DNA from 3 places in the Orrella daihaiensis genome. Region 1 is predicted to be linked to each of the others. Evidence: predicted binding sites of a transcription regulator. Region 1 holds the regulator's gene; each other region holds the start of a gene.

Region 1 (9,773 bases):
TTCGAGTTTGTAGGCCATGCCTGAGCAGCCAGTCGTGCGCACACCAAGACGTAAACCGAGTCCCTTACCGCGTTTTTGCAGATACTTTTCGATATGCTGGGCCGCTTGTGCGGTTAATGTCACAGCCATGACGTCAAACTCCAGTTCAACTTCCGTGCTTGTCTTTGTAGTCCTTGACTGCCGCCTTGATAGCGTCTTCAGCCAGGATTGAACAATGAATCTTCACCGGCGGCAAAGCAAGTTCTTCAGCGATTGCCGAGTTCTTGATTTCAAGCGCCTGATCCAAAGTCTTGCCCTTTACCCATTCTGTAACCAACGAACTCGAGGCGATTGCCGAACCACAACCGTAAGTCTTGAAACGGGCGTCTTCAATGATACCGCTATCGTTAACACGAATTTGCAGTTTCATGACATCACCACACGCTGGTGCACCCACCATGCCCGTGCCAATGTTTCCGTCGTCTTTGCTAAAAGAACCCACATTGCGCGGGTTTTCATAATGATCTAGAACTTTTTCACTGTAAGCCATGATGTTTATCTCCTTTGCTGACAGTCCAACAAATTAATGTGCAGCCCACTGGACAGAATCAAGATCCACGCCTTCTTTGACCATTTCCCACAATGGCGACATATCACGCAGCTTATCGACTCGACGCTTCAGTAGATCAACCGCAAAATCAATATCTTGTTCAGTCGTGAAACGGCCAAGTGTGAATCGGATTGAACTGTGGGCTAGTTCGTCGTTACGGCCTAGCGCCCTTAAAACATAAGACGGCTCCAAACTCGCAGAGGTACAAGCCGATCCACTGGAGACGGCGAGTTCCTTGACCGCCATGATGAGCGATTCACCTTCAACGTAGTTGAAACTGACATTCAGGTTGTGAGGCACGCGCTGCTCTAGATCACCGTTCAGATAGACCTCTTCGATCTCGGAGATGCCCTTCCAGAGGCGATCACGCAACATACGAATACGTTCGTTTTCGGTTTTCATCTCCAACTTGGCCAAACGAAATGACTCGCCCATGCCAACGATCTGGTGAGTTGCCAAGGTGCCCGAGCGAAACCCCCGCTCATGCCCACCACCATGCATTTGTGCTTCGATACGTACCCGTGGTTTGCGACGAATGTACAGAGCGCCAATGCCCTTTGGACCATAAGTTTTATGGGCACAGAAGGACATCAGATCGACCTTCAGATGCTGTAGGTCAATTTCGACCTTACCTGTTGCCTGTGCAGCGTCGACATGAAAAATGATGTCCTTTTCACGACAGATCTCGCCAATCGCTTCAATGGGCTGAATCACCCCAATCTCGTTATTGACGAACATCACGGAAACCACGACCGTGTCTGGCCGTATCGCTGCCTTGAGCACTTCAAGATCAACCAACCCATTTTCCATGACATCAAGGTATGTCACCTCGTAACCTTCGCGCTCAAGCTCACGACATGGATCCAAAACCGCTTTGTGCTCGGTCTTGACCGTAATGACATGCTTGCCTCGCTCAGCGTAAAAGTGGGCTGCCCCTTTGATCGCCAGATTGTTCGACTCAGTCGCACCTGACGTCCAAACGATTTCGCGAGGATCGGCGTTAACTAGCGCAGCCACATCAGCACGTGCCTGCTCCACAGCCTCCTCAGCCTCCCAACCAAATGAATGACTACGCGATGCCGGATTGCCATAGTGCTCGTAGAGCCAAGGCACCATCTTGTCAACCACGCGCGGATCCACCGGGGTGGTAGCCGAGTAGTCAAGATAAACCGGATGAGCCGTCATGAGAAAACTCCTGATTTGAAGAACTGAATCTTAATTCGCCAACCTGCATACTGGCTTACATCGTCACCGTGTCGTTGAGCTGACGACCAAAGGGATCTGCATTTGCCACAGTCGAGCTCGGCACCTTGATCGCACTTTCAGTACGTCCCTGCCCCGAGTCTTGCAACTGGCGCATACGCTGCTGGTCAACTAGATCCTGTAACGAAACAGAATCCAGGAAGTCCACCATGGTACGGTTCAAGGCAGCCCAAAGCTCATGCGTCATACAGACGCCTGGCCGGCCATCGGTGCCGGTCGAACAGTCAGTCTTACCGCCACAGTTGGTAGCGTCCATCGGTTCATCGACAGCAAAAATGATGTCTGCAACCGTGATGTTGCGGGCCAAACGCGCCAAGGTGTAGCCGCCGCCCGGCCCACGGATGCTGTCGACTAGCTCGTGACGACGCAGCTTTCCAAACAACTGCTCGAGATACGACAGAGAAATGTTTTGGCGCTGACTAATTGCGGACAGCGTAACGGGCCCGCTATGCTGGCGCAAAGCCAAATCGATCATGGCGGTAACTGCAAAGCGTCCTTTCGTAGTGAGTCGCATATCCAGGTCCTTTTTGAGATTGGTTGTTTACTCACGCTCGCATCTTGGCTGAAGACAACAGCGTGCACTAACTACAAACTGGAACTAACCTGACTAAACGACTCAAGTATAAACTAAATCCGACTAATTTACTTGGTCAATCCATACGATTTGTAGGGGATTGACCTAAAGCTTTGATATAAAAGAATAAACCGCGTCGAGCGCGGTTTATTTTGGTGCTAATTTTTTGCAAATCACTTAAACTGCGGGAAGATATTCCTGACGGCAAGCTTGTTCTTAGCTGTCTCCAGCCTTTCACAAACCTACGCCAATCTTACGCCGCTTGGTATTGCGTAGCCCGTTTGCGAACAATCTCAAGCACGCCCTGACACGCATCCTCAATGTAATCCAACACCTTGGAAAACGACTCAGCACCACCGTAGTAAGGATCAGGTACAGTCGCCTCTTCGTACTCGTTCGCAAAGCGCATCAAGAGCATTAACTTGTGATGATGAATCTTGGGGCACTGCTGCTGTAATGCAGACAGATTTTCCCAATCCATCGCCAGAATCAAGTCATACTCCAGAAAATCTTCTGGACGCACCTGCCGAGCCGCGCGCGGCTCAATCTGGTAGCCACGCTTTGCAGCAGCAGCCATAGCGCGGGCGTCGGGACCCTCGCCGAGATGATATCCATGGGTACCGGCCGAATCTACCCCGACCACATCTGCCAGACCCGCCTCACTGATCATATGGCGAAACACACCCTCAGCACTCGGCGAGCGGCAGATGTTTCCCATGCATACGAATAGAACTTTTGTCATAGTGGTCGAGATTTTGAGGGAAAACCCTCAATTTGTCCAGAACAATTTTTCAGGAGTTGCAAAGAACTAACAACGTTAAATTTAAATTTAAATGTTTATTTTTCAATTAGATAAAAGACATATATAAAGTTAATTGGAGATAAATTCGGGCTCGCATATCCGCAATTCCTGCGAGATTTCTGTTGCGCCGCACATCTTGAACCACGCAGCCAGAAAGGCGATTAGCTTTCAGATAGCTGACAAATAATCAAAAAACCGCGCAAGCAGATAAAACCTGATGGGGATCAAGACTGCAGCACTTGCGCCTTGAGCTGGTTCAGTGCATCCCGTGCTGCAGCGGCTTGTTCGAACTCGAGGTTACGCGCATGGTCAAGCATCTTCTTTTCCAGCGATTTAATGGCCTTGGCGACGGACTTTTCATCATCGATGCGAATGCCCTCTGGCAGCCCCAAATCAGCCTCCTGCGCTTGTGGCGCCTGTAACACGCCGTCTATCAGCTCTTTGACTGCCTTAACCACGCCTTTCGCTTGGATGCCGTGCTCTTGGTTGAACGCCAGCTGTCGCTGCCTACGTCGTTCGGTTTCGTGCATCGCCCGGCGCATGGAGTCCGTCACTGAATCAGCGTACAAAATCGCATGCCCGTTCAAGTTGCGAGCAGCCCTGCCTATGGTTTGAATCAAACTGCGTTCCGATCGCAAGAACCCCTCTTTATCAGCATCCAGTATGGCCACTAGAGAGACTTCGGGAATATCTAGCCCCTCACGTAACAAATTGATACCCACCAGAACATCGAAGGTGCCTAAACGCAAGTCACGGATTATTTCCACACGCTCAACTGTGTCGATGTCTGAATGAAGATATCTAACCTTAAGACCTTGCTCGCTCAAGAAATCAGTCAGATCCTCGGCCATGCGCTTGGTCAGTGTGGTGACCAACACGCGCTGGCCAAGGGCAATTCGTGCTCTGGCCTGCTCTAGCAGATTGTCAACCTGGGTTTTTGCTGGCAGCACCTCCACTACTGGATCAACCAGACCAGTTGGCCGCACCACCTGCTCCACCACTTGATCCGAGTGATCATTCTCATAATTTGCAGGCGTTGCAGAAACAAACACTGTCTGACGCATACGCTCTTCGAACTCTTCCATGCGCAGCGGACGATTATCTAGTGCAGATGGCAAACGAAAACCATATTGAACCAAGGTTTCTTTGCGCGCTCGGTCACCTCGGTACATGCCACCTAACTGCCCAATCGTGACGTGGCTCTCATCAATGAACATCAACGCATCGGCTGGTAAGTAGTCAATCAGCGTTGGCGGCGGATCCCCTGGCTTGGCACCAGACAAATGCCGGGAATAGTTTTCGATGCCCTTACAAAAACCAAGCTCAGCAAGCATCTCCAAATCGAAGCGTGTGCGTTGCTCAATGCGCTGCGCTTCGAGTAACTGACCATTGTCTACAAACTGCTTGACGCGAGTGCGCAATTCCTCCTTGATCGTCTCGATGGCTCGCAACACAGTGTCGCGTGGCGTGACGTAATGAGACCCGGGATAGACGGTAAAGCGCGGCACCGTCTGTCGTACCTTACCCGTCAGCGGATCAAACAGGGACAAGGACTCGATCTCGTCGTCGAACATAGATATCCGAACCGCAAGATCAGCACTTTCAGCAGGATAAACATCAATGACATCACCGCGCGCCCGAAAAATTCCTCGGGTGAATTCGGCATCATTGCGCGTGTACTGCATCGCCACCAAACGCGCCAGTACCTCTCGTCGAGAGATGCGATCACCCGCGCGCAGGATCAGCACCATGGCATGATAATCGGCTGGATTTCCGATACCGTAAATGCACGATACGGTACCTACGATGACTGTGTCACGCCGTTCAAGCAAACTCTTGGTTGCTGAAAGACGCATCTGCTCGATGTGCTCATTTATTGAAGAATCTTTTTCGATAAAGAGGTCACGTGCAGGGACATAGGCTTCAGGTTGGTAATAGTCATAGTAAGAGACAAAATACTCAACTGCATTGCGCGGGAAAAACTCTCGCATCTCGGCATACAACTGAGCGGCCAGTGTTTTGTTAGGTGCCAGGACTAACGCCGGTCTACCTGCTCTGGCAATTACGTTGGCCATCGTAAAAGTCTTGCCGGATCCGGTCACCCCTAACAGAGTCTGGTACATCAAACCGTCGGTCACACCCTCAACCAGTTTTTCAATGGCTTGAGGCTGATCACCAGCTGGTGGATATGGCTGGTACAAAGAAAATGGACTGTCTGGAAACTCTACGAATCGACCTTGCGACATGCTAGACTTTCACCCTAGGGAAATCCCTGAATCGTGAGACAACCGATCATTATGGCGCCAATGGGAGATTACGTCTACCAAGCCCGCCGAATGACCATGACATGACACTGCACAGACCAACATGAGCACACTATTCGAAGCTGTCGAGCTAGCACCCCGCGACCCAATTCTTGGGCTTAACGAGCAATACAACGCTGATGAACGCACCGGAAAAGTCAACCTAGGTGTTGGCGTTTATTACGATGATCAAGGTCGAGTGCCTTTGCTAAAGTGCGTTCATCAGGCCGAAGTAGATCGAGTGCAAGCAGCTGGCGCCCACAGCTACCTGCCCATCGAAGGCCTGGCCTCGCTAAACAAGGCAGCACGTGAGCTCCTATTGGGTAAAGACTCGGAGGCAAACACCTCAGGGCGTGCTTTCACAGTCCAGGCCTTGGGTGGAACCGGCGCGCTTAAGATTGGGGCCGATTACCTTAAACAGCTACTGCCGAACGCAAAAGTTGCCATTAGTGCACCAAGCTGGGAAAACCACCGCGCATTGTTCGAACGGGCCGGCTTTGATGTCGTTGAATACGCATACTACGATCCACAATCTCATGGACTAAACCTTGACGGCATGCTGGCATCGCTTAAAGCGCTGCCTGACAGCAGCATCGTGGTTTTACATGCGTGCTGCCATAACCCAACCGGCGTTGATCCAACGCCCGCACAATGGCAACAAATTGCCGATACGATCAAGGAAAAAAATCACATCTCGTTTCTTGACATTGCCTACCAAGGATTCGGTGATGGTTTGGTTGAAGACGCTGCCGCTGTAAGAATGTTTGTTCAGATGGGGCTGACTTGCCTGATTAGCACATCATTCTCGAAATCCTTCTCGCTGTATGGTGAGCGAATTGGAGCACTGACGGTGGTAACTAGCAGCGCCGATGAAGCCAAACGAGTGCTTAGCCAGGTTAAGCGGGTTATCCGCACCAACTATTCAAATCCACCGACGTTCGGTGGTGCTGTGGTCGCCGAAGTGCTCAATAGCGAAAAGCTGTTCGCCTTGTGGGACGCGGAACTCGCGCAAATGCGCAGCCGAATAAAAGAGATGCGCGATCAGTTGGTATCCAAGCTACAGGCGGCTGGCGTGGCACAAAATTTTGATTTCGTACTGACTCAAAAAGGTATGTTCTCCTACTCAGGTCTGACAGCCTCGCAAGTGGACCGACTGCGGGAGGAACACGGTATATACGCTGTTTCAAGTGGACGAATCTGCGTGGCGGCGCTTAACAGTCAAAACATTGACGGCGTAGTCGATGCGATTGCCTCTGTGCTGAAAAAGTGACGGATACTTCTGCTGTCTGCCAGCAAGTTCATCAAAAACTTGCATAAAATGCTGGTTTGAGCCACAATGCTGTACATCCATACAGCTAAGGGTTGCTCATGGCCAGCAAACTTACCGCCAGACAGTCAGAAATTCTGGGATTGATCGAGCAAGCAATTGCCAACACCGGCTTCCCTCCGACACGGGCCGAGATTGCCCAAACTCTGGGTTTCAAGTCGGCAAATGCCGCTGAAGATCACCTTCGCGCACTCGAAAAAAAAGGCTACATCAGTCTGGCACCGGGTGCTTCACGAGGCATTCGTCTAATTCAGAGCGCTCACGATTCGTCATCGTCTGTGGTCGCCGATCTTGCTCGCGGGGTAGTCAACGCACTTAGTCTGCCTGTGGTTGGACGCGTCGCAGCTGGCGCCCCTATTTTGGCGGCTGAGAACGTGGCCAGAGAGGTAGCCATTGATCCTGGTATGTTCGACAAACAACCAGACTACATGCTTGAAGTGCGCGGTATGAGTATGCGTGATATTGGCATTATGGATGGCGATCTGCTCGCCGTTAAGAAAGCCGCCGATGCACGCACTGGTCAAATCGTGGTGGCGCGCATTGATGACGAGGTCACAGTCAAGCGGTTAGTGCGTGAACGAGACCGGGTAGTTCTAGAACCAGAAAACCCTGACTTCGAGCCTATTGTGGTGACTGACGACACTAGTTTCGCCATTGAGGGGATTGCGGTAGGCCTGATCCGCACCACCACCCTTCAATAGGCATCTTTGCTGTAGACGTCTGCCGCGCAAGGCCGAGCGCCTAATCATCGCGAGCGAATCTCTCGATCGCGCGTCGATTTCGTTTAGTAGGACGGCCTGCCAGTTCCCGGGCGGGCTCAGCATACAACCGGCGCCTCTCACTGGCCTCCTGCCGTGCAGCCTTACTTTCGATTGTCTCGTCGTACAGCAGTTGAGCTAATGGTGCTGAACGTCTGACGTCACTTAGAAAGCGTACAAAGACTTCAATACGTTCCTGACCGCGTAAAACCCTGACTTTTTCACCTGTCTTAAGTAGGCGAGCTGGCTTGACTCGATCACCATTGACATGCACACGCCCCATCTCAATAGCCTCGCTGGCAAGCGATCGAGATTTAAAAAATCTGGCCGCCCAAAGCCACTTATCGAGCCGAACGCTTTGGACTGAAGCTTGCAACCCAATGCCTCCACACCTACCCGAATTCAGTGCTTGATCACGGGATCAACATCACCAGAATCGGCTGACTTGCCAACTACCTCAGGCAATGGCTCATCAGCTAGTGGCTCGGGCCGTTTTTCCAAAGCCACCTCCAGTACTTTGTCAATCCACTTCACAGGAATAATTTCAAGGAAGTTCTTGACGTTATCCGGTATTTCGGCCAAATCTTTAACGTTTTCCTCAGGGATCAAGACCGTCTTAATGCCACCTCGGCGAGCCGCAAGCAGCTTCTCTTTCAAACCACCGATCGCAAGCACTTCGCCGCGCAATGTGATTTCGCCAGTCATGGCCACATCAGCTCGCACCGGAATTTGAGTCAACGCTGACACGATCGCCGTTGTGATGGCAATACCCGCTGAAGGACCGTCTTTGGGCGTAGCACCCTCTGGCACGTGAACGTGCATATCGCGCTTTTCAAACAAAGCGTCGGCAATTCCTAGACGGCGTGCACGGGCGCGCACGACGGTGCGAGCAGCCTCGACTGACTCCTTCATCACATCGCCAAGTGAGCCGGTACGTAATACAGCGCCTTTGCCAGGCATATCGGCCACTTCAATCGTGAGCAGGTCTCCGCCCACCTCTGTCCAGGCAAGGCCCGTGACCTGACCAACCTGATTGTCTTTTTCTGCCATGCCAAACATGAAACGGCGAACGCCGAGATAATCGTTCAGATTCTCGCTCGTCACCACGACCTGCCCCGTGACGGCAGATGCTTTGGAGGCTTTGCGAGCCGCAGCACGCGAGGTACCAGCCGGAACATTGGCCACGAGTTGCTTGACAACCTTGCGGCAGATCTTGCTGATTTCTCGCTCCAAGGAACGCACACCGGCTTCGCGGGTGTAATAACGAATTACATCGCGTATCGCCGATTCCTCCACCTTGATCTCATTATCGAGCAGGCCATTGTTTTTCATGAGCTTGGGCAACAGATGGTCCATTGCAATATGGATCTTTTCATCTTCGGTGTATCCCGACAGACGAATGACTTCCATACGATCAAGCAAGGCGGGCGGAATGTTCAGCGTGTTGCTCGTCGCTACAAACATAACATCCGACAAATCAAAATCAACTTCGACGTAATGATCCTGGAAGGTGTGGTTTTGCTCGGGATCAAGCACTTCCAACAGAGCCGATGCGGGATCACCACGGAAATCCATGCCAAGCTTGTCAATCTCATCAAGCAGGAACAATGGATTACGCACGCCCACCTTGGACATATTCTGCAAAATCTTGCCAGGCATAGATCCTATGTAGGTCCGCCGATGTCCACGAATCTCGGCCTCGTCACGCACACCGCCTAGTGCCATACGAACAAACTTACGGTTGGTGGCTTTGGCGATTGACTGCCCAAGCGAGGTCTTGCCCACGCCGGGTGGCCCAACAAGACAAAGAATCGGCGCTTTCACCTTATCAACCCGCTGTTGCACAGCGAGATACTCAACAATGCGCTCCTTGACCTTCTCTAGGCCATAGTGATCGTCGTCAAGCACGGACTCCGCATGCGGAACCGAGTAGTTGACCGTGCTTTTTTTACGCCACGGCAAACCAATCACGGTGTCTATGTAATTACGCACAACGGTCGCCTCAGCTGACATCGGCGACATCAACTTGAGTTTCTTGAGCTCATTGTCGACTTTCTTGCGAGCCTCCTTGGGAAGTCGGGCTGCTTCGATGCGCTTTTCTAGCTCCTCGATGTCTGCGCCTTCCTCACCTTCGCCAAGTTCCTTTTGAATGGCTTT
Region 2 (9,773 bases), 550 kb from region 1:
GTCTGTGTCAGGGTCGTCATTAAACATCTTGAGGATGTCAATGTGCTTCAACCCATTGATCGGGTCACCGCCAATACCTACTGCACTGGACTGACCCAGACCAAGTTCGGTGACTTGCGCCACGGCCTCGTATGTCAAAGTACCCGAGCGACTCACGATTCCAATGCGACCTTTACGGTGGATATGGCCAGGCATAATCCCAATCTTGATTTCATCTGGCGTGATCAATCCGGGGCAATTGGGACCCAATAGAAGTGTTTTGCTATGGGTCTGTGCCATTTTGCTTTTAACTTCAAGCATATCCCGCACCGGGATGCCTTCGGTAATGCATATCACCAAATCAAGTTCAGCCTCCACAGCCTCCAAAATAGCCGCCGCCGCTCCGGCCGGTGGTACATAGATCACCGACACGGTGGCGCCTGTAGACTTTTTGGCGTCAGCAACATTCGCATAAATTGGAATACCCTCAAAGTCTTCGCCAGCACGCTTGGGGTTCACACCCGCAACGAAGGCTGCTTGACCATTGGCGTACTCGCGGCACATGCGGGTATGAAACTGACCGGTCTTGCCGGTGATGCCTTGTGTAATGACTTTAGTGTCTTTATTAATCAGAATCGACATGTGAAATCCTTTGGTAACCCTTTCGCAAGTTCGTGTGGCTGGCTTATTTGACGGCTGCAACTACTTTGGTAGCGGCCTCAGCCATGGTGTCAGCGCTGATGATAGGTAGGCCCGAATCAGCGAGCATCTGCTTGCCGAGCTCTTCATTGGTGCCTTTCATACGCACCACCAGCGGCACATTCAGATTGACAGCCTTGCAGGCGGCAATCACGCCCTCGGCGATGACATCGCAGCGCATAATACCGCCGAAGATATTCACCAAAATCGCTTTGACGTCCTTATTGGACAACATGATCTTGAAAGCTTCGGTGACCTTCTCGGCTGTTGCACCACCACCCACGTCAAGGAAGTTGGCCGGCTCGCCACCGAACAACTTGATGGTATCCATAGTTGCCATCGCCAGTCCGGCACCATTGACCAGGCAACCGATATTGCCATCGAGCTGAATGTAGGCCAGATCATATTTACTGGCTTCGATCTCAGCAGGATCTTCTTCGTCAAGATCACGGAACTCGACAATCTCCGGGTGACGGAACAAGGCGTTGCTATCAAAATTAAACTTCGCGTCAAGCGCGATAATGTCGCCCGAACCAGTCAAGATAAGTGGATTAATCTCTGCCAGTGACGCGTCGGTATCCCAGTACGCTTGATACAGCTTCTGGAACTCAGCAGCAGCCTTGGGAACCGAGGTCTGTGGCACGCCAATGCCCAAAGCGAGCTCTTCAGCCTCTTCTTGAGTGAAGCCCTTGGCAGGGTCAACAAATACTTTGAGGATCTTCTCTGGCGTCTTGGCAGCAACTTCTTCGACATCCATACCACCTTCGCTCGATGCCATTACACAGACACGTTGCGATGCACGATCGGTGACGATACCGACGTAGTATTCCTTTTGAATGTCAGCACCTTCTTCGATTAGCAACCGCTTTACTTTTTGCCCGTCAGGTCCTGTCTGGTGAGTAACAAGCTGCATGCCAAGGATTTCACTAGCCAACTGTCGCACTTCTTCAATTGACCTGGCTAGCTTCACGCCCCCGCCTTTACCCCGACCACCGGCATGGATCTGAGCTTTGACCACCCAAACCGGACCACCGAGTTTTTCTGCGGCAGTGACTGCCTCGTCAACGCTAAATGCCGGGATGCCATGCGGCACGGTCACGCCAAATTTTCGCAACAGTTCCTTGCCTTGATATTCGTGAATTTTCATGTGAAACCTGTGTCTGTCAGTTGGTCAATGAATCAAGAACTACATTAAAAATCTTTACAGTCGCTCGCCCTGCCTAAACTGCATGAGCAAACCCTGCATATCTCTAATTCGACGCTGCCTCGCGGTGTTTCTCATACCACTGAGGGTAAAACTCTTGTACGACGGGGCCGTCCAAACGTAACGCGTGACAGCCTTCAAGCTGGAATGGTTTTTTAGGTGTGCCACTGATAGCTTCTTGAGCTTTACGACGCTTGGCTGCCATAGTCTGCATCGCCACTGTTGGTAGCAAGCCAGCAAGTTCATTTAAATGGGTACAACCGGCAATACGTCCAAATCGCTCCCTCATCTGCTGACGGAAGTTTTTCAACAGGCTCATGCCAACCATGTCGCCATAATCGGGCGCGATACAGGAACAAGCCTCACTATAGGGCGCAGCGTCATAAGCCGCCTGTGCCTGCCTGATAACGAGGTCGCTATCGATCGTGATGCGTATGTGCATGTGGTGAAACGGTTGACCTGCGTGCTGAACTTCACCAGAACGTTTGGTGTAGTCATATGACTTGCTGTCAATCAGTTCGGCCTCAATGTCCCAAAGCCCATCATCACGCTCGTAAGAGTGCGCGTGAATTATCCGATTGTGCAACGGCTTTCTTGAGCAATCAGGTGGAGATAAGGGCATGGCATTAACTGGTAAGACTAAGCCATGGAGTATAGCGCGTAAGCGCGACTGCCCGCTGACACCGATCTGACGTAACTATAGATGGAAACCATAAGGGGCGAATAAACCACATCAGTTCACATACTGAAATGTGCCGCTAGAGCGAGTGCGTTGCCTGCTGTTAATTCTGCTGTGCAGCCTTAACCCTAACCCTCTAGGTCTTCTGTATCGAGAACACGCCAGATCACGCCGGCATCAAACCCCCGACTGGCCAAAAATCTGGCTTGCCGAGCTTTTTCTTTTGGGTCGGGGGAAAGACCAACTTTGCCGAACTTCTTGCGCCAGACTGTACGGGCTCTGTCAAGTTCAGTGAGTTTAAGTTGTCCCATCGCTTGGTTGATTAACTCAGGATCTACACCTTTTTGGCGAAGGCCCTGAGCTATTAATGCACTACCCTGCTTGCTTGACTTCAAGCGCTGAAACGACTCCACAAAACGGGTATCAGACTGCCAACCCTCGCGCTCAAGGTCATCAAGCACCGCCTCAATGTCTGCAGCGTCCTCCGTGTAAGAGGCAAGCTTTCGTGCAAGTTCAGTTCGGGTATGCTCGCGCACCGACAGCCAGCGAACCGCTTTTGCTTTGAGCCCTGCACGAGGCAAGGGCTCAAACTCTTCAGGTTTATTACTCTGACGCATCCGGGGTTGCTTTGTCGGCCGTCTTATCTTGGCCTTGCAATACAGCACCCTCGCGCGGCTTCACCCCAAAATGCTCGCGCACCCGGTTCTCAATCTCGATGGCCATCTCGGGGTGCTCTCTCAGATACTCTCGAACGTTATCCTTGCCCTGACCAATTCGATTACCGTTGTAACTGAACCAAGAGCCTGATTTATCAACAATGTTGGCTGCGACGCCTAGATCAATGATCTCGCCTTCGCGTGAAATACCGGCCCCATACATGATGTCGAACTCGGCTTGTTTAAAAGGCGGGGCAACTTTATTTTTTACAACTTTTACCCGGGTCTCATTACCCACTACCTCGTCGCCTTTTTTGATAGCGCCAATACGACGAATATCGAGACGCACAGAAGAGTAAAACTTTAGTGCATTGCCACCCGTGGTGGTCTCGGGGTTACCAAACATGACACCGATTTTCATTCGAATCTGGTTGATAAAGATCACCATGCAATTGGTACGTTTGATGGTCGCGGTAAGCTTGCGCAGCGCCTGACTCATTAACCGTGCCTGTAAACCAGGCAAGGAATCACCCATTTCGCCCTCAATTTCAGCTTTGGGGACCAACGCAGCAACCGAGTCGATGACGATCAAGTCAACCGAGCCTGAACGCACCAAGGCATCGGCAATTTCGAGCGCCTGCTCACCGGTATCAGGTTGCGAGATTAAAAGGTCGGTCAGGTTAACGCCCAAATGCGAGGCATACTGAACATCCAAAGCATGTTCAGCGTCAATAAAGGCGCAGGTGCCACCAATTTTTTGCATTTCCGCAATCACCTGCAAGGTCAGAGTCGTCTTACCCGATGACTCAGGGCCGTAGATTTCTACGACTCGACCCCGGGGCAACCCGCCAACACCCAATGCAATGTCCAGTCCCAAGGATCCCGTGGACACGACCCGAATGTCATGCTCGACCTCGTTGTCGCCATAGCGCATCACCGAACCTTTGCCAAACTGCTTCTCGATCTGCGAGAGCGCAGCCGCCAAGGCCTTGGCTTTTTCAGAAGCGGCTTGCTTGCTTACTTTGTCGTCCATGTTGTTCCTTGCTGTAAAAAAGTTGCTTCAGATTACTGTCTGACGGTTCTTGTTGGTTAGCCAGGCAGCTATGCCGAGCATTATCACACCCGATAATACTGGATAAATAAACAGTATGACAATCACATCGTTAGGAAACCGCATCAGAACCAATATAAAGCGCCGAAATCTGGGGAATATCCTGTATGCAATTTGCAACAGCTGTGACAGAATTGCCTCGTCTGATCCGTAAAAATACGACAACATGAGAATACTGATCGCCGAAGATGACAGCCTTTTGGCTGACGCCCTAACCCAATCCTTGCGCCAAAGCGGCTATGCCGTGGATAACGTCAGCGATGGCATGGCTGCTGACACCGTTTTGCGTTCACAAGAGTTTGACCTGCTGATTCTTGACCTCGGCTTACCTCGCATGTCTGGACTTGAAGTACTGCAAAACCTTCGCGCTCAAAATTCACGCTTGCCAGTGCTGATTCTAACTGCGGCTGACTCGGTCGATCAGCGCGTGAAGGGGCTTGATTACGGGGCCGATGACTATATGGCCAAGCCCTTTGCATTGTCGGAACTCGAAGCTCGTGTGCGGGCATTGACGCGTCGCGGTGCTGGCGGTGGCAGCACTTTGCTAAAGCACGGGCGCCTTGTCTTTGATCAGACCGGCCGCGTAGCCACGGTCGATGACAAACCGCTTGAGCTGTCTGCACGAGAGGTCAGTCTGCTGGAAATACTGCTTACGAGAGCTGGGCGGATGGTAAATAAAAGCCAAATCGTTGACCACTTGTGCCAATGGGGGGAAGAGGTGAGCTCCAATGCCATTGAGGTATACATTCATCGGCTGCGCAAAAAGCTCGAACCCAGTGGCGTTCGTATTGCCACGGTCAGAGGCTTAGGCTACTGTTTGCAGCGTGACCCCAACGAAGTGAATAACGGTATGGGTAATGGTACCAACTAAGACCGAATATCAAGTTTGGATATGTAGGCACGTATGCCACCAAGCACTGCAGGCAACCTAGCCACAGGGGCAGCACCACTGACCCAAAATGCTTCCCTGAATGTCACCAACCCGGATGTAGAAGCAAGCTTTTCGCGGGGTGACGCCAATACACTGTATCGCCGAAGCCTTCTGGGTGAGATCCTGGACTGGATGCTCGCACCTTTGTTTTTATTGTGGCCTATGAGTGTGGCCATTACTTATGTCGTCGCCCAGGATATTGCCAACACGCCCTATGACCGGGGCCTGCGAAGTGCACTGGCGGTGCTGTCCGAACAAATTGAGTGGCCAAACGGGGGGGTTGGCCAACCCATCTTGCCGCTGAATCCGTTGACCAAAGTCGCGCTGCGTACCCATGACAGTGAAGGCGTATTCTGGAAGGCTCAAGTTGTTCTTTACACCGGTGACGGTCAGGTCGATGGACCTGTTATCGGCGGCGATGCCGCACTGCCAACACCGAAGCTCAACTATGAAGACATTCGCCCTGGCCGAGTGGACTACATGGACCAGACGATCAATGGATTTGATGTCCGTCTTGCCTATCAGTGGGCTTACAACCAGCGCTTCCCCACAGACGACCTGGTATTGCTGGTGGTAGCCGAAGGCCGCGAGCCACGCGTTGAGTTAGCCAATGCGATCATTAAAGGCGTGATCATTCCACAGTTTCTGGTATTGCCGGTGGCAGTACTTTTAATTTGGTTCGGCTTGTCACGTGGGGTGGCACCCATTAACGCCCTGCAACGCCGGCTACGTGCACGCCGCCCAGATGACTTGTCGGCCATTGAAGAACACTCCACCCCTGCCGAAATCACCCCCCTGGTAACCGCCATGAATGACCTTCTGAGCAGACTATCCGGGAATATCGAGGCGCAACGCAGGTTTGTTGCTGATGCCGCGCATCAGCTTAAAACCCCTCTCTCTGGTTTACGGCTTCAAGCAGAGTTAGCTTTAAAGTCGGCTCCGGATGCCGAAACCCGAGAAAACTTGCACAAGATAGTTGCGGGTACCGCACGGGCCACGCGTCTGATCAACCAGTTGCTGTTGATGGCCACCGCTGAAAACCCTGATCGAGTACAACTGGTGCCCCTAGACCTAAACAAGCTGGCGCGTCATGTAACTGAAGAATGGGTAGACCAAGCACTGGCTCGCGGCATAGATCTAGGCTTTGAAGACACACAGGAACCGGCCATGATACGGGGTCAATCCTTGCTGTTGTCAGAGGCCCTTAACAACTTGATTGACAATGCTTTACGTTACGCCCCGTACTCCGGACATGTCACTGTGAGCGTCAAGCTTTCAGATACCGAAGTTAAATTATGCGTCGAAGACAATGGGCCTGGCATATCGGCCGATGAGCGCACGCGAATATTTGACCGCTTCTATCGCGTACTGGGAACCCAAGCCCATGGCAGCGGGTTGGGGTTGGCCATTGTCAAAGAAGTCGCTCAGAAGCATCACGCCAACGTGATGGTCGACGCGGTGCACCCAAGCTCGATGCCACCCGGCACTCGTTTCACGTTGACCTTCAGGCGAGTGCGTTAGATACCGTCTGACCTTAAGTTTTGACTTAAGTCAAATATGCAGACTGTTGCAAAAATTCCACAAGGGTCGTAACTATTTGCAACAATAACAATCCGCAACAAAGCTCAGACCCTCTCGCCGTGCACTAAAACTCACCGCAAGATCTAGCGCCCAAGACCAAACCCTATATCTGTCAGCATTAAGTCAGGAAACTCTTCTACCATTTGCTTGTCTTTTGAATAACGAAAGACTGAGTTTTGAAATTCAGTGTCGTTGACTGTAGTCAAAGTTTGGCGAGTTTGCAGATATTAAGTCCGACACTGCAATTGGCTTAGGTTTTAGGATTTGGTTTCAGGATTTGATACCGGATTTCTTGCTTGCAGCTGGTTGCTGCTGTGGTTGAACGATCCCCCGCCGGATGGGACTGCTGCGCCCTACCGGCTTTTGAGGCCCTGATGCTTATCTGGGCCTCTTTTTTTTGCTGAATCACTCAAGCGCGCAAAAAGTGGTGGCTAATGAGCCTTCGGAACCCATGCGTCGCAGATTCGACGAACCAGTGATTGAACTCGCTACTTTGGCACAGCTGCCATCCGCCTTCGGAGTAACCTCAACACCGACCCAACCAAGGGCAGCCGTTCATAAAGACTCGCGGCCACATCCCAATAGTCCACGTGATCAGTGACTAGCCCCCGATCATCAATTTCAAATCGGGTGCCACCGGGGATATCAAAAGCCTGACCGCGCCATTCAAACTTGAACTGCCAAGCTACGAATGCACTACGTCCCGCATCAACCGGGTCTAGCTGTAATGGTTCGGTTCGCTTGGAGCTCTGTTCGATAACGTGCGTGATTTCAAAGCGCGCACCCGCGAGGTTCTCAAACATATGGGCATAGACAGTACGGATCTTATCAACACCCACTACATCATTAAAGGGGTCCTTAAAGTGTGCATTGCTCGCATAAATCTCGCCAATTGACTGCAAGGTCTCTGGTGTGAGCGATTCAAACCAAGCTGTGATCTTTGGCAATGGGCTCGTCATGATGGCATTCGTTATACAAGTGTGTTGATCAGTTATTGCTTGGTCGCCCGATGAAGCAACGGAAACCGCCATCTGTAAGGCAGACGACTCACCCACCTGAGTCCGTTGGCAAACCCGCGCGGAAATCGGATTTCAAACTGTCCACGGGCCATGCCACTAATAATGGCTTGAGCTGCTTGTGCAGGCGTCATCAAGCCTGGCATTTCAAAATCGTTTTTGGCAGTCATCGGCGTTTTTACAAAGCCTGGACTGATCAGGTAAACCCCAAGTCCTTTGGGCTCAAGCTCAAAGTACAGCGTCTCAGTAAAGTTCTGTAATGCCGATTTAGTCGCACCATAGACTACCGCGCGCGGCAGGCCGGTGTAGCCTGAAATACTGCCAATGATTGCCAGACCACCGTGGCGTTGCGTCAGCAGCCTTGGCACCAGATGCTTGACTGCCTCGTACATGCTGATCACATTCAGCTCGTAGCTAGCCCTGACCTCATCCATGTTCAGATTCCAGGCGTGCTGTGGGTCATAGCGGGCTGCGCCCAACACCACCAAATCCAACTCCCCAAGATGAGCGACCACTTCATCGACGGCTTGCGACCAGGCGTCTGAATCAGTCACATCGAACGGTATGACTATTGCATTTTTGCCATCGGGATGACTGTCGACCAGCTCATTCAAACGGTCCGCCCTTCTGGCCGATACCGCCACTTTTGCGCCTAGATCCAGAAGTGCAATAGCCAACGCAGCCCCTATGCCGCTCGAGGCACCAACGATCCAGACACGCTTGCCCGCCCAATCCTTGATAGGTGGATTAAGCGGCTTAAACAAAGACTTAAACATATCGACTCGCCTTAAGAACCTTGCGGCTTGATTGCGCCAGCGCCGTTGCTTGCGGGCTCACGCTTTTTAAAAAATAGCGACACTTCACCAAGGTCAAACCCGAACTTCGACATGGTTGAGCGATTCATCATGGTGTTCTCATCCATCAGCCACATCCAATCATCGAATTTGACCTCATAGACTTTGCCGTCTACTGGCAACTCAAGCGTGTATTTCCAATGCAGTGCATTACCAGCGACCTTGCCAATCGCCACGCCCACCACATCGTCGGCCGTACCATGCCAAGTGCCATCAGGCTGCTTAACCAGGGTCCATACACGTCGCTGTTTCTCTCCATCAGCATATGTGAAATATTCATCGAGTACACCTCGCTCAGGCGACTCCCACGTGCCAATGATCTCTACATGAAAGCGTCGCACGAGCTCGCCACTGCGCTTCTGAAAAATACCCCACGCATCCATCTCGCCATTAAAAAAGGTGGGTAGATCCAGCACCGGCTTTTGATCGGCGTACGTTGATACATCGACACTGCTACACGCAGTTAGCAGGGCCGCACTCATGGCGGCAAACAACGCTTTAACTTTCATGACAAAGACTCCGCTTGATTGAACTTCGTGGGCGCGGGCCAAATCACCCACGCTGCCATTACTTTGAAAGCCACTGGAAGAATCGCGTACAGAAGCGATAAGACACCTGCGGTCGCGGGCTCGCCTGGCACGTAACCCAAACCACCCAAAAGTGGTAAAGCCGCCCCCGCTGCCAGAGCAAGTGAGAACTTCGCAATCAGTGCCCAGAACCCAAAATAAAGACCCGTATTGGCCCTTTGTGCTGGGGCGATGGCATCGGCTAGCATCGCCGGTGGCAAGGCCAGATCAGCACCCAAGGCAGCTCCACTGACGGCACACACCAACACGTAGAGCCAGATATCACCCGCACCCAACAATGCGGCACCCATCAGCGCCATGCTGGCCATCACCGCACCCGCTGCCCAGGCTCTTCTCTTGCCAACTTTGTCTGAATAACGAACCCAGAGTGGCAAGGTCAGTAGCCCTGCCAGAAAATACACACCCAAAAATAATCCCGCCTGGCCTTTGGCCTGCAAGACGTCATCCACAAAAAACAAAATCAAGGTTGCGGGGAT
Region 3 (9,773 bases), 130 kb from region 1:
TTGGTTATTGTCTCGATATCTTGCATCAAGACTTGCATCATTCACTTTTCTAACACCACTTTTCGGTGTCGCGTTTGGTGTATTACTGCTTGACGATCCACTAGACATCGCATTTGTACTTGGTGCGGCACTCGTCATTATTGGAGTGTCTGTTGTAAATCATCCCAAATCCCGCTAGGTGAGCCTCATGTGTCTAGCAGCGTTTGCCATCGAAGCACATCCAGACTGGCCATTGGTCGTGGTAGCCAATCGCGACGAGTTTCATGCACGCCCGACGCAACCGATGCAACCTTGGCCTGAGATGCCAGAGATTTTGGCGGGGCGCGATCTACAAGCGGGTGGCACGTGGTTAGGGATTGATACCGAGGCTCGTCTTGCGTTGCTGACCAATGTACGCGACCCTAAGAACTTAAAACATCATGCGCCGTCCCGAGGCGCGTTGACCGAGGGCTTTTTGCGCAGTGGCTGCAGCGCAAAGCGTTATCTTCAAAGCATTGCCAAAGACGCCCTGAGCTATAACGGTTTTAATTTGATTGCCATTGATACCGATCACTCTGCCTGGCATGCCTCAAACTATCAACAACCATTTGCAAAGCCTATCGGTAAAGGAATTCATGGATTATCCAATGCACTTTTGGATACGCCTTGGCCTAAAACGACACGCACGGCACAGGCGCTATCGGAATGCTTATCTTTAGGGTCAGCACTTGATGTGGACTTGCTTTGCAACATCATGCTCGACATGACGCCGGTCGATGACCATCTCTTGCCCGACACGGGCTTGAGTTTGCCACGCGAGCGCTTGCTCTCTACTCCTTTTATCGTCAGCCCAGATTATGGCACCCGTTGCATGACAGTCGTGTTGCGGCATATTTCGGGGGCTTGCTGGGTACAGGAAGACACATACGACCCACTAGGACAGCGGACACACCGTCTACGCTGGCACCTCATGCCGGGTGGCCGGTGGCAAGCGACTCAACTTGACCTAGGTAATTTCATCACAACCTGATCAGCAATCACATACAGTGATTCATTGGGTGATGGATTGTATGCATGTCCACCGGTAAAAGCCCCATAAGCAGGCAATATTAAGTGTTTCTCGCCCACCACAAAACATGCCAGTCTTAATCGCTCACGCGCCCTGCCCTGTAGCACAACCACGGGATGAATATGCCCTGACATCACAAAGCCTGAGTCAGTAGCGCAAGCCCCCATTTCATGACGGCAGACGACCGAGGCAAATATAAAAGGCTCGTCCACGACGTCAATGTCAAGTGCAGCAGGCGGATCACCAGCTCGGTCATCGTGATTGCCACGAATCAGGGTTATTTGCATGGCCAGATGGTCTGTGCGCCAGCGTGCGATCGCTTCAAGCGTTGAGCTTGATTTATGCACCAGCGGACCATGCAAGAGATCCCCGAGAACGACCAAATGCTTGACCTTGCAGTTGTCGATATCGTTTGATAACTGCTGCAATGTCTGTGTCGTAGTGCCCTGAGGTACTGGCTGCCCGAGGCGCCGGTAGCTAGCTGCTTTGCCCAAGTGCACATCAGCAACAAAAAGCGTCCGATGATCATGACTGAAAGCCGCGCCTGAGGGTAGTAGTGACAGAAACAGCTCGCCAAACTTAATGTCAGTTTGCTCAGGCATCAACGGCTTTCTCCAGGTCTCTAACCAAACGTGCGACACGATCAGACAGTTGTTCAGAGCTAAGTCTCTCACGCAATCGATCAACAATTAGCGGAAATGCAAATGGCGCTGGTCTGGCAAGCACCTTGATATTTAATGGCATGGCTTGAATTTGATTCAATGTTTGAGCAAGACGATTATGTTCAAGTTCGTGGCTTAAGACCTCATCGTAAGCTTGTCGAAGCAGTTGATTTTCAGGATCATGCTGACGAAACACCTCAAAAAACAACCCAGAGGATGCCTGAATTTGTTTCGCGGTTTTTTTGGCGCCTGGATATCCCTGAAACACCAGGCCCGCCACCCGCGCAATCTCCCGAAAACGGCGTTGCGAGAGCTCGCTCGCATTTAGGCTCGCCAAAATGTCGGCAGTTAACGTTTGCTTGTCAAACAGTTGCCTGTCCATGACCTCGTTGATATCAAGCGGCTGGACACAGAGCAACTCAAAACCGTAATCATTGACTGCCATGGTAAATGTTCGCGGGGTTCGTTGTGACAACCGCCAGGCCAAGAGCGTGGCCAACCCCAGGTGCACGTGACGCCCGGCAAACGGATAAAAAAATAAATGGCTACCTTCGCGTGATTGCCACTGCTCAACTAGTAAATAATTTTTACTCGGTAGCGCCGACCAGCGCTCTTGGATAGCCAGCAATGGCTTGATCGCCAACCATGCAGGCTCGCAATCGTTGTGCGCGCCGTCCAGACGCGCAAGCATAGAATCGGCCAGCTCGGATGACAACGGCATATTACCGCCAAGCCAGCGCGGCACAACAGCGCGCTTATCGCTTGCCCGTTTGACGTAAGCAGTCATTTCTCGTACTCGGACAAGCTCGACCAAACGACCAGCAAAATAGAAGGTATCACCTACTTTCAACCGGGCAATAAAGCTCTCTTCGACTTGTCCCAACCGTGAGCCACCACCGCCCTTGCGCCAGAAACGAACTTGCATCATGGCGTCACTAACGATCGTGCCGATACTCATTCGATGGCGTCTACCCAATTGGCGATCAGCCACACGCCAGATACCCTGGGTATCGGGCTGAACCCGTCGATAATCAGGATAAGCCGCTAGCGCTTTACCACCGCCCGCCACAAAATCAAGCGCCCATTGCCATGCCGACGCGTCAAGGTTTCGATATGCATAGGCTTTGCGTACTTCGGTATAGAGTGCATGCGGTGTAAAGCCGCCACCCAAGGCAATCGTCACCAAGTGCTGCACCAGCACATCCATCGGTGCTGTCAGACTGTGTCGTGCTTCAATCGCTTTTTGTGCGACCGCATCCTGTGCAGCAACTGCCTCAAGAATTTCCAGACTATGGGTGGGCACCAAGCCCAATTTGGCAATCCTGCCAGGCGCATGCCCGGCGCGGCCGGCACGTTGCATTAAACGCGCCACACCTTTGGCTGAGCCAATTTGCAAGACTTGCTCAACCGGCAAAAAATCCACCCCCAGATCCAGACTAGAGGTGCAAACCACAGCGCGTAAGCTACCCGTCTTCAGCCCAGCCTCTACCCATTGCCTGACCGCTGGATCGAGCGAGCCGTGATGCAACCCCAACACACCCGCTAAGTTGACATCGTGTTCAAGCAAGGCCTGATACCATCGTTCAGCCTGTGCCCGGGTGTTGACAAACACCAGTGTGCTGCTTGCTTGCCAGAGCCGCTTGGCTACATCATCGATTAAAGACAGTCCCATGTGACCAGCCCAGGCAAACCGCTCGACTTTGGGCGGCAGCACCACATCGATGGCAATCTGTTTAGGCGTTTCATCTGAGATCAACAAGCCCGTCTGATCTGATGCCCAGGTCAATGTCTTTAAAGCCTCATCAAGATTACCCAGCGTTGCAGACATCCCCCAGCACACCAGGTTGGGCTGCCAGTGTGCAAGGCGCGCCATGGCCAGCTGCACTTGCACTCCGCGTTTGTTGGCGAGCAGTTCATGCCATTCATCAACGATGACCACTTGAACACTGCGCAAGCGAACCTGGGCATCGGTGTTTGCAAGCAACAGGCTCAAGCTCTCTGGCGTGGTGACCAGCACTTCAGGCAAGTTCTTACCTTGGCGAGCTCGAACGGCGGCGCTGGTGTCAGCTGTGCGCATTTCCACCCGCCAGTCTGGCATCAATTCCTTGGCCGTTGCTGCCAACGTTGCAGTGGTATCAGCGGCCAGGGCTCTCATGGGTGTGACCCAAAGAATTTTTAAACTGCCTGCCTTTAGCTCATCTCGTCGCTCACACGCCAACAAGCCACCGAGCCAAGTGGCAAGCGTTTTACCGCTTCCGGTACTGGCATGCAACAAACCCCATCGGCCCTCTTGCATCGCTCGCCAGACCCTGGCCTGGAACGCAAACGGCTGCCAGCCTTGTCGCTCAAACCAGCGATGAATAGCTGATTCGATCATAGTAAAGCCTTTAATTGATCAAGCGTGTCAGCTTCTTGCACAGGCTTGTCTGTGCGCCAACGAAGCATCCTCGGAAACCGCAATGCCACGCCACTCTTGTGACGAGTGCTAGGCATAATTCCCTCAAATCCGATTTCAAATACAAGCCTTGGCTCAACGCGGCGAACTGGCCCAAACGATTCGAGCGTAGATTTTTTAATGATCGCGTCAACCTGACGAAACTCCTCATCAGTCAGTCCGGAATAGGCTTTTGCCACGGGCACCAAGATCGCTGGTGCATGAGCGTGCGGTCGATGCCAAACTGCAAAGGTGTAATCGGTATAAAGATTGGCGCGCCGTCCATGGCCTTTCTGCGCGTATATCAAAACCGCATCAATAGACAATGGCTCGAGTTTGTATTTAAACCAAAGACCCGAGGCGCGTGTACGACCAATCCCATAGTGTGAGTCGCGCGCCTTGATCATCAGCCCTTCGGTACGACAATCGCGAGCCGATTGCTGTAACGCTACTGCCTCATCCCAATGATCGACATCTAGGCGTGCAGACAAGCGAAGCTGCGTACTGAGATTTGGCAGCAATTGCTCTTGAAGTTGTGCGCGTCGGCTGGCAAGCGATTGATGACGGCAATCTTGACCATGCACTTCCAGCAGATCGTATGCCATAAAAATTACCGGATGATCCGCGAGCACCCTGGCAGTGACTTGCTTGCGCCCGAGACGCTTTTGTAGTTGAGCAAACGGCGCTGGCACAGCTGAATCTTTCTGCCAGACAAGCACCTCACCATCAAGCACAATGCCGTCAGGCAGCAACTGCGCCGCTTCGATTAATTCCGGGAATTGTTCACTAATAAGCTCTTCGCCGCGTGACCAAAGCCAAATTTGACCGGCACGCTTGACCAGTTGCCCACGAATACCATCATATTTGTATTCGATTTGCCAATCATCCACGTCCCCGAGTTCAGCTTGTAAGCCGGCTGCGTTTGCCTGAATTGACTGCGCCAAAAAAAATGGATAAGGCTGCCCTGGCGAGACGATTGCATCTGCGCTGGTATTGGTCAGAGCCGCAAAGGCATCTGCATCAGGCTGGGATTGGGCGGCTAGATACCCTACGAGTCTTTGCGCCATCAGGGTGACTGGCAAACCGGTCGCTTGCGCTAATGCACGGGTGACCAGCAGGCGAGACACCCCCACCCTGAAGCCGCCGGTTAACAGCTTCAGGCAAACAAACCGAGTATCACTATCCCAGCCATCAAGCGCATCTGCAAGCGCACTCACACGATCCTCTGGCTTAACGTTTCGTAACGGCAACAGCACATTCACTACCCAGTCATGCAGGCTTTCATGGCGTGTGCATTGAATCGGCGGCAAGATGAGCGTAATCGTTTCCGCAAGATCCCCTACACTTTGATAGCTAGCCTCAAACAACCACTCGGGCATCTGGGTTTGGGTTTGCGCGTAATGTCGCAAATCCTGGGTAGGAATCAGCCTTTTTAATTTACCACCCGCCAGAAAGTAGACTGCCCAGGCTGCGTCAGCGGGTTTAGCCGCAGAAAAATACGCCGCCATGAGATCTGTCTTGGATCGACTTGAGGTCGTACGGTCTAGCGCCTGATAGAGCTCAGCAAACTGTCTCATCAATCGAGAACCTCAAGGTTATTCGTCATGCGCATCACCCTCATGGCCATAGTCGGTTTCGAACGCCTGGGCATCGAGTCCTTGCTCTTGCAACCAACGAATCAAAACCGCTGTGTTGCCGTGAGTGACGATCACACGGCTAGCACCTGTGGCATCAATAGCACGCAGCAGGCTTGGCCAGTCCGCATGGTCTGACATGACAAACCCGCGATCGACGCCTCTGCGTCGACGCGCACCGCGTACACGCATCCAGCCACTGGCCATGGCGTCTGAGGTCTGGCCAAACCGACGCATCCAGCTGCTGCCCGCAGCTGCAGGCGGTGCCAGGACTAGTGCCCGCTGACGGTCAGCGGCTTGAACATCGCTAGCAGTCTGTGTTGCAGGCAGGTTTACGCCAGCGGCGCGGTAGACATCATTTAGGGCGTTTAAAGAGCCATGCGTGATAATTGGACCAATCGAGGTGTCGATACTTGCCAGCACACGTTGACCCTTACCTAATGAATAAGCATAGAGAACACTGGCGCGATTGTTGCTGGCGTTGTCAGCCCACCAGGCGTTAATTTGCTGACTCACAGTGGCAGGAGATGGCCAACGATAGACTGGTAAGCCAAATGTCGATTCGGTAATAAAGGTGTCACAGGCCACTGGTTCAAATGGATCACAGGTTGGGTCAGCATCTAGCTTGTAGTCACCAGACACTACCCAGACCGCATCGCGCCATTGCAGGCGAACCTGAACCGATCCAAGCACATGGCCAGCCGGATGCAGGCTTATCTGTACGCCATTGTGCTCAATGGTCTCACCATAGGCCAAAGTCTGTAGATTGATCTCACCGAGGCGTGTGCGTATTACCTGTTCACCAGCGGCACTCGCTAGGTAATGTCGATGTCCAATCCGTGCATGGTCGGCATGCGCGTGCGTGATGATTGCCCGGTCGACCGCACGCCATGGATCGATATAGAAATCGCCTGGCGGACAGTAAAGCCCTTGTGGGCGCCTGATGACTAAATCCTCGCGCATGTACTGAGACCGTGTAATTGGCAGAAGTTAATTGGTTGACTTATATTTTTACTGTATATTTATACAGTAAATAAGTTCGAAAATGGGTGTCTGTCGTTACCCGTGAGTCGTTGTTATCTGTCAGTCCTTGCATATCAGTCATCACGTGACTGATTTGAATTGAGTGTGTTGGTATTACCCATGGATCGTGATCCTTTTAATGAGTCTTCAAACAATATCGTGGCACACAGCGTGCTACCGGCAGGTGTCTGGCGCGCCAGCGAACAAGCCATCGCTGCAGTGCGCACCTGCAGCAGCACTCATTCTGAGCTTGACACCTGGCTGCCAGGTGGTGGCTGGCCGCGAGGCAGCTTGATCGAAATTCTGACCGATGCCCCGGGTTCTGGTGAAATTGCCCTCATCGCTCCAAGCTTGGCTGCCTTACCAACGCAACGCCCTATCGTACTGCTCAAGCCGCCCGCTGTCCCTAATGTTCTAGCTTGGCAGCAGTGGCAAATTTCAAGCCATCGGCTGTGGTGGCTGCACCCTAAAACCTTGCCTGATGCTTGGTGGAGCGCTGAAACCGTGCTGCGAGGACATGGTTTTGCAGCACTGATGGCCTGGCTGGATCCGATTGACGAGAAGGCATTACGGCGCCTGCATGCCTGTGTCCAAGAAACGGATACCTTGATGTTTTTGTTTCGCCCTAAAAGGGCGGCGCAACAATTCTCACCAAGTCCGTTGCGTCTGATGCTCACACCCAGCACGGCAAGGACCATGAGCATTGAAATTATCAAATGCAAAGGCAGCAAACCTGGCGTACCGATTGTGCTGACGTTCAAGCCAGATGAAAAAACAGCTGCTGGAGTTGGTAATGTGGATGGCCATCGCACCGTCTGCCTGGTCCCCTAAATGGCAAGCGCCCCTGATTGGGATTGCCGCGGCCATGACGCCGACCATGGTCTGGCACCACCAAGCCTTATTGCTTGATGTTCAAGCCAGCTTGCAGTGGCTCGGTGGCGTGCGCGGCCTAAAGCGGCGAACGCAGACTGAATTACGGATGTTAAGCATCAGCGCTCGCATCGCCATTGCAACCACTGCGCCAGGGGCCTGGCTGTTGGCCATGGATTTACAAGCACAAACACATGATGGCCTAGCTTGGCGTTATGCCTTAACGCCCAAACGTCTGGCGCAGCGTCTTGATTCGCTGAACATCGATTGGTTACCCGCGGCTAACCGTCATGCGGCTTGGCTGCACCGCGTGGGTTGCCACACACTCGGACAGCTACGTGCGCTAGACCGAGCAGAGCTGATAGCACGCACCGATCTTGCGTTGGTGAAGTCTCTTGATCAAGCTTATGGGCAGGCTATTTTTACGTATGCGCCGTTGAAACTGCCGCTTAAGTTCGACGATCATTTGCAGCTACCATACCTTATCGAAGATACCCCGGCGCTAGGGGTCTTCATCAAACGTTTGTTACAGGAGCTCTGTAACTGGCTAGGCACACATCACTTGGCATTATCGCGGCTCGAGTGTCGCCTGTATCACCGTGATCGTCGGCGTGCCTGGCAACCCACCATACTGATGCTAGCGATCAGTAATCCAACTGATTCACTTGCAGTTTTATGGCGTTGGTTACAGATACGCCTTGAACAAACCCGTTTACCTGCGCCGGTATCGGATATAGGCCTTCAGACCCGGGAGCTTGCGCCTAAAAGTCAACACAACGAGTCGTTGTTTCCCCATGATTTATGGGATAACGAGTCCGCATCTGAGACATTGGATCTTTTGCGAGCCCGACTGGGCCAGACTCGTGTGCAACAAGCTTTGGTATCGGCTGATTACCGTGCGGAGCTTGCCAGTGCCTGGCAAGGCCAGCCAACACGGCAATCCATACCGACTGTATTGAACTGGGGGGCACATTGTCCGGCTTGGCTAGTCTTAGAGCCCAAGCCCCTGACAGTGCGACAAGAGCAACCCTGTTTGCAGGGGCCACTCAAACTGTTGCAAGGTCCTTATCGCATTGAAACGGGTTGGTGGGACAACCGTTTGGCATTACGCGATTATTTTGTAGCAACAGACCATTCATGTAGAAGGTACTGGATATTTCGTGAACGTGATCAGCTGACTGCACGCTGGTTTTTACATGGGCTATTCGGGTGATGACAACATTGCCAGATTATGCCGAGCTTTGTTGTCAAAGCGAGTTGTCATTCTTGCAAGGTGCCAGCGCACCTGAGGCACTGGTGCAGCAAGCCGCCGCACAGGGTTATCAAGCACTGGCCATCACTGACGAATGTTCAGTGGCAGGTGTAGTGCGCGCATGGCGTGAAGCACACAACCACAATCTGAAGATCATCATTGGCAGCCTGTTTCGGGTAAGGCACCCTAAAGAACCAAGCTGGGCGGTTGTGATCCTTGCCAAATCACGTCAAGGCTATGGGTCGCTTTGCCAAGCCATCACCACAGCATGTGCACGATCCTCGAAGGGTAATTACTTATTTATTCCTGAGGATTTGGCCAATCTGCAAGACTGCATGGCCATTTTGTTGCCACCACCAGCGAGTCTGCTCAACGCGCTAGAGGCGGGCGTGAGCGCATTGAACACACACTTTAAAGGCAGCTGGTGGCTTGGCGACACCGCATTGCTGCACGCCAATGAGGCGGCTGTACGCCAACATGTCCATGAGCTAGCCATCAAACATCGGGTAAGGCGTGTGGCCGTTGGCCAGGTTCATATGGCTAAGCGCTCGGATAAGCCGCTGCAGGATGTAATGATCGCGATTCGCAAGCAAACGCCAGTGCATGCATGTGGCTGGGATTTGGCTCCAAACGCCGAACAACACCTGCGTAGCCGCTTGAGGTTGACTCAACTCTACGACGCCCAGAGCTTGAACGAAACTCTGATTGTTGCTCGCGAGTGTGAGTTTGACTTAGGGAGTCTGCGCTATGAATACCCTACCGAAATCGTGCCCACTGGATATACAGAACAAATCTACTTGCGTGAACAAACCTGGATAGGCGCACAAGCGCGCTACCCTGACGGGATTCC

The links. The regulator LexA, encoded in region 1, represses DNA repair genes until DNA is damaged. The targets are predictions, from matches to a motif close to ACTGTATNNNNATACAGT.
Region 2: the regulator LexA is predicted to act here: its motif matches at 4,348-4,365, upstream of recA (recombinase RecA).
Region 3: the regulator LexA is predicted to act here: its motif matches at 6,792-6,809, upstream of imuA (translesion DNA synthesis-associated protein ImuA).

The regions. Positions count from the first base shown of each region.
Region 1 is NZ_CP063982.1:1,505,775-1,515,547, reverse strand. It holds gene iscA (iron-sulfur cluster assembly protein IscA) at 1-129, opposite strand, end outside; gene iscU (Fe-S cluster assembly scaffold IscU) at 146-529, opposite strand; gene DHf2319_RS06895 (IscS subfamily cysteine desulfurase) at 563-1,774, opposite strand; gene DHf2319_RS06890 (Fe-S cluster assembly transcription factor) at 1,830-2,366, opposite strand; gene DHf2319_RS06885 (low molecular weight protein-tyrosine-phosphatase) at 2,680-3,168, opposite strand; gene uvrB (excinuclease ABC subunit UvrB) at 3,453-5,474, opposite strand; gene DHf2319_RS06875 (amino acid aminotransferase) at 5,596-6,801, shown strand; gene lexA (transcriptional repressor LexA) at 6,900-7,559, shown strand; gene DHf2319_RS06865 (RNA-binding S4 domain-containing protein) at 7,600-7,998, opposite strand; gene lon (endopeptidase La) at 8,019-9,773, opposite strand, start outside.
Region 2 is NZ_CP063982.1:2,057,634-2,067,406, forward strand. It holds gene sucD (succinate--CoA ligase subunit alpha) at 1-621, opposite strand, end outside; gene sucC (ADP-forming succinate--CoA ligase subunit beta) at 665-1,825, opposite strand; gene DHf2319_RS09530 (DUF2889 domain-containing protein) at 1,929-2,504, opposite strand; gene recX (recombination regulator RecX) at 2,690-3,178, opposite strand; gene recA (recombinase RecA) at 3,165-4,250, opposite strand; gene DHf2319_RS09545 (response regulator) at 4,495-5,199, shown strand; gene DHf2319_RS09550 (sensor histidine kinase) at 5,233-6,780, shown strand; gene DHf2319_RS09555 (nuclear transport factor 2 family protein) at 7,329-7,799, opposite strand; gene DHf2319_RS09560 (SDR family NAD(P)-dependent oxidoreductase) at 7,832-8,632, opposite strand; gene DHf2319_RS09565 (DUF3833 domain-containing protein) at 8,644-9,219, opposite strand; gene DHf2319_RS09570 (MFS transporter) at 9,216-9,773, opposite strand, start outside.
Region 3 is NZ_CP063982.1:1,631,809-1,641,581, forward strand. It holds gene DHf2319_RS07470 (DMT family transporter) at 1-178, shown strand, start outside; gene DHf2319_RS07475 (NRDE family protein) at 188-1,009, shown strand; gene pdeM (ligase-associated DNA damage response endonuclease PdeM) at 976-1,650, opposite strand; gene DHf2319_RS07485 (ligase-associated DNA damage response DEXH box helicase) at 1,643-4,087, opposite strand; gene DHf2319_RS07490 (ATP-dependent DNA ligase) at 4,084-5,721, opposite strand; gene DHf2319_RS07495 (ligase-associated DNA damage response exonuclease) at 5,740-6,741, opposite strand; gene imuA (translesion DNA synthesis-associated protein ImuA) at 6,922-7,632, shown strand; gene DHf2319_RS07505 (DNA polymerase Y subunit UmuC family protein) at 7,601-8,884, shown strand; gene DHf2319_RS07510 (error-prone DNA polymerase) at 8,884-9,773, shown strand, end outside.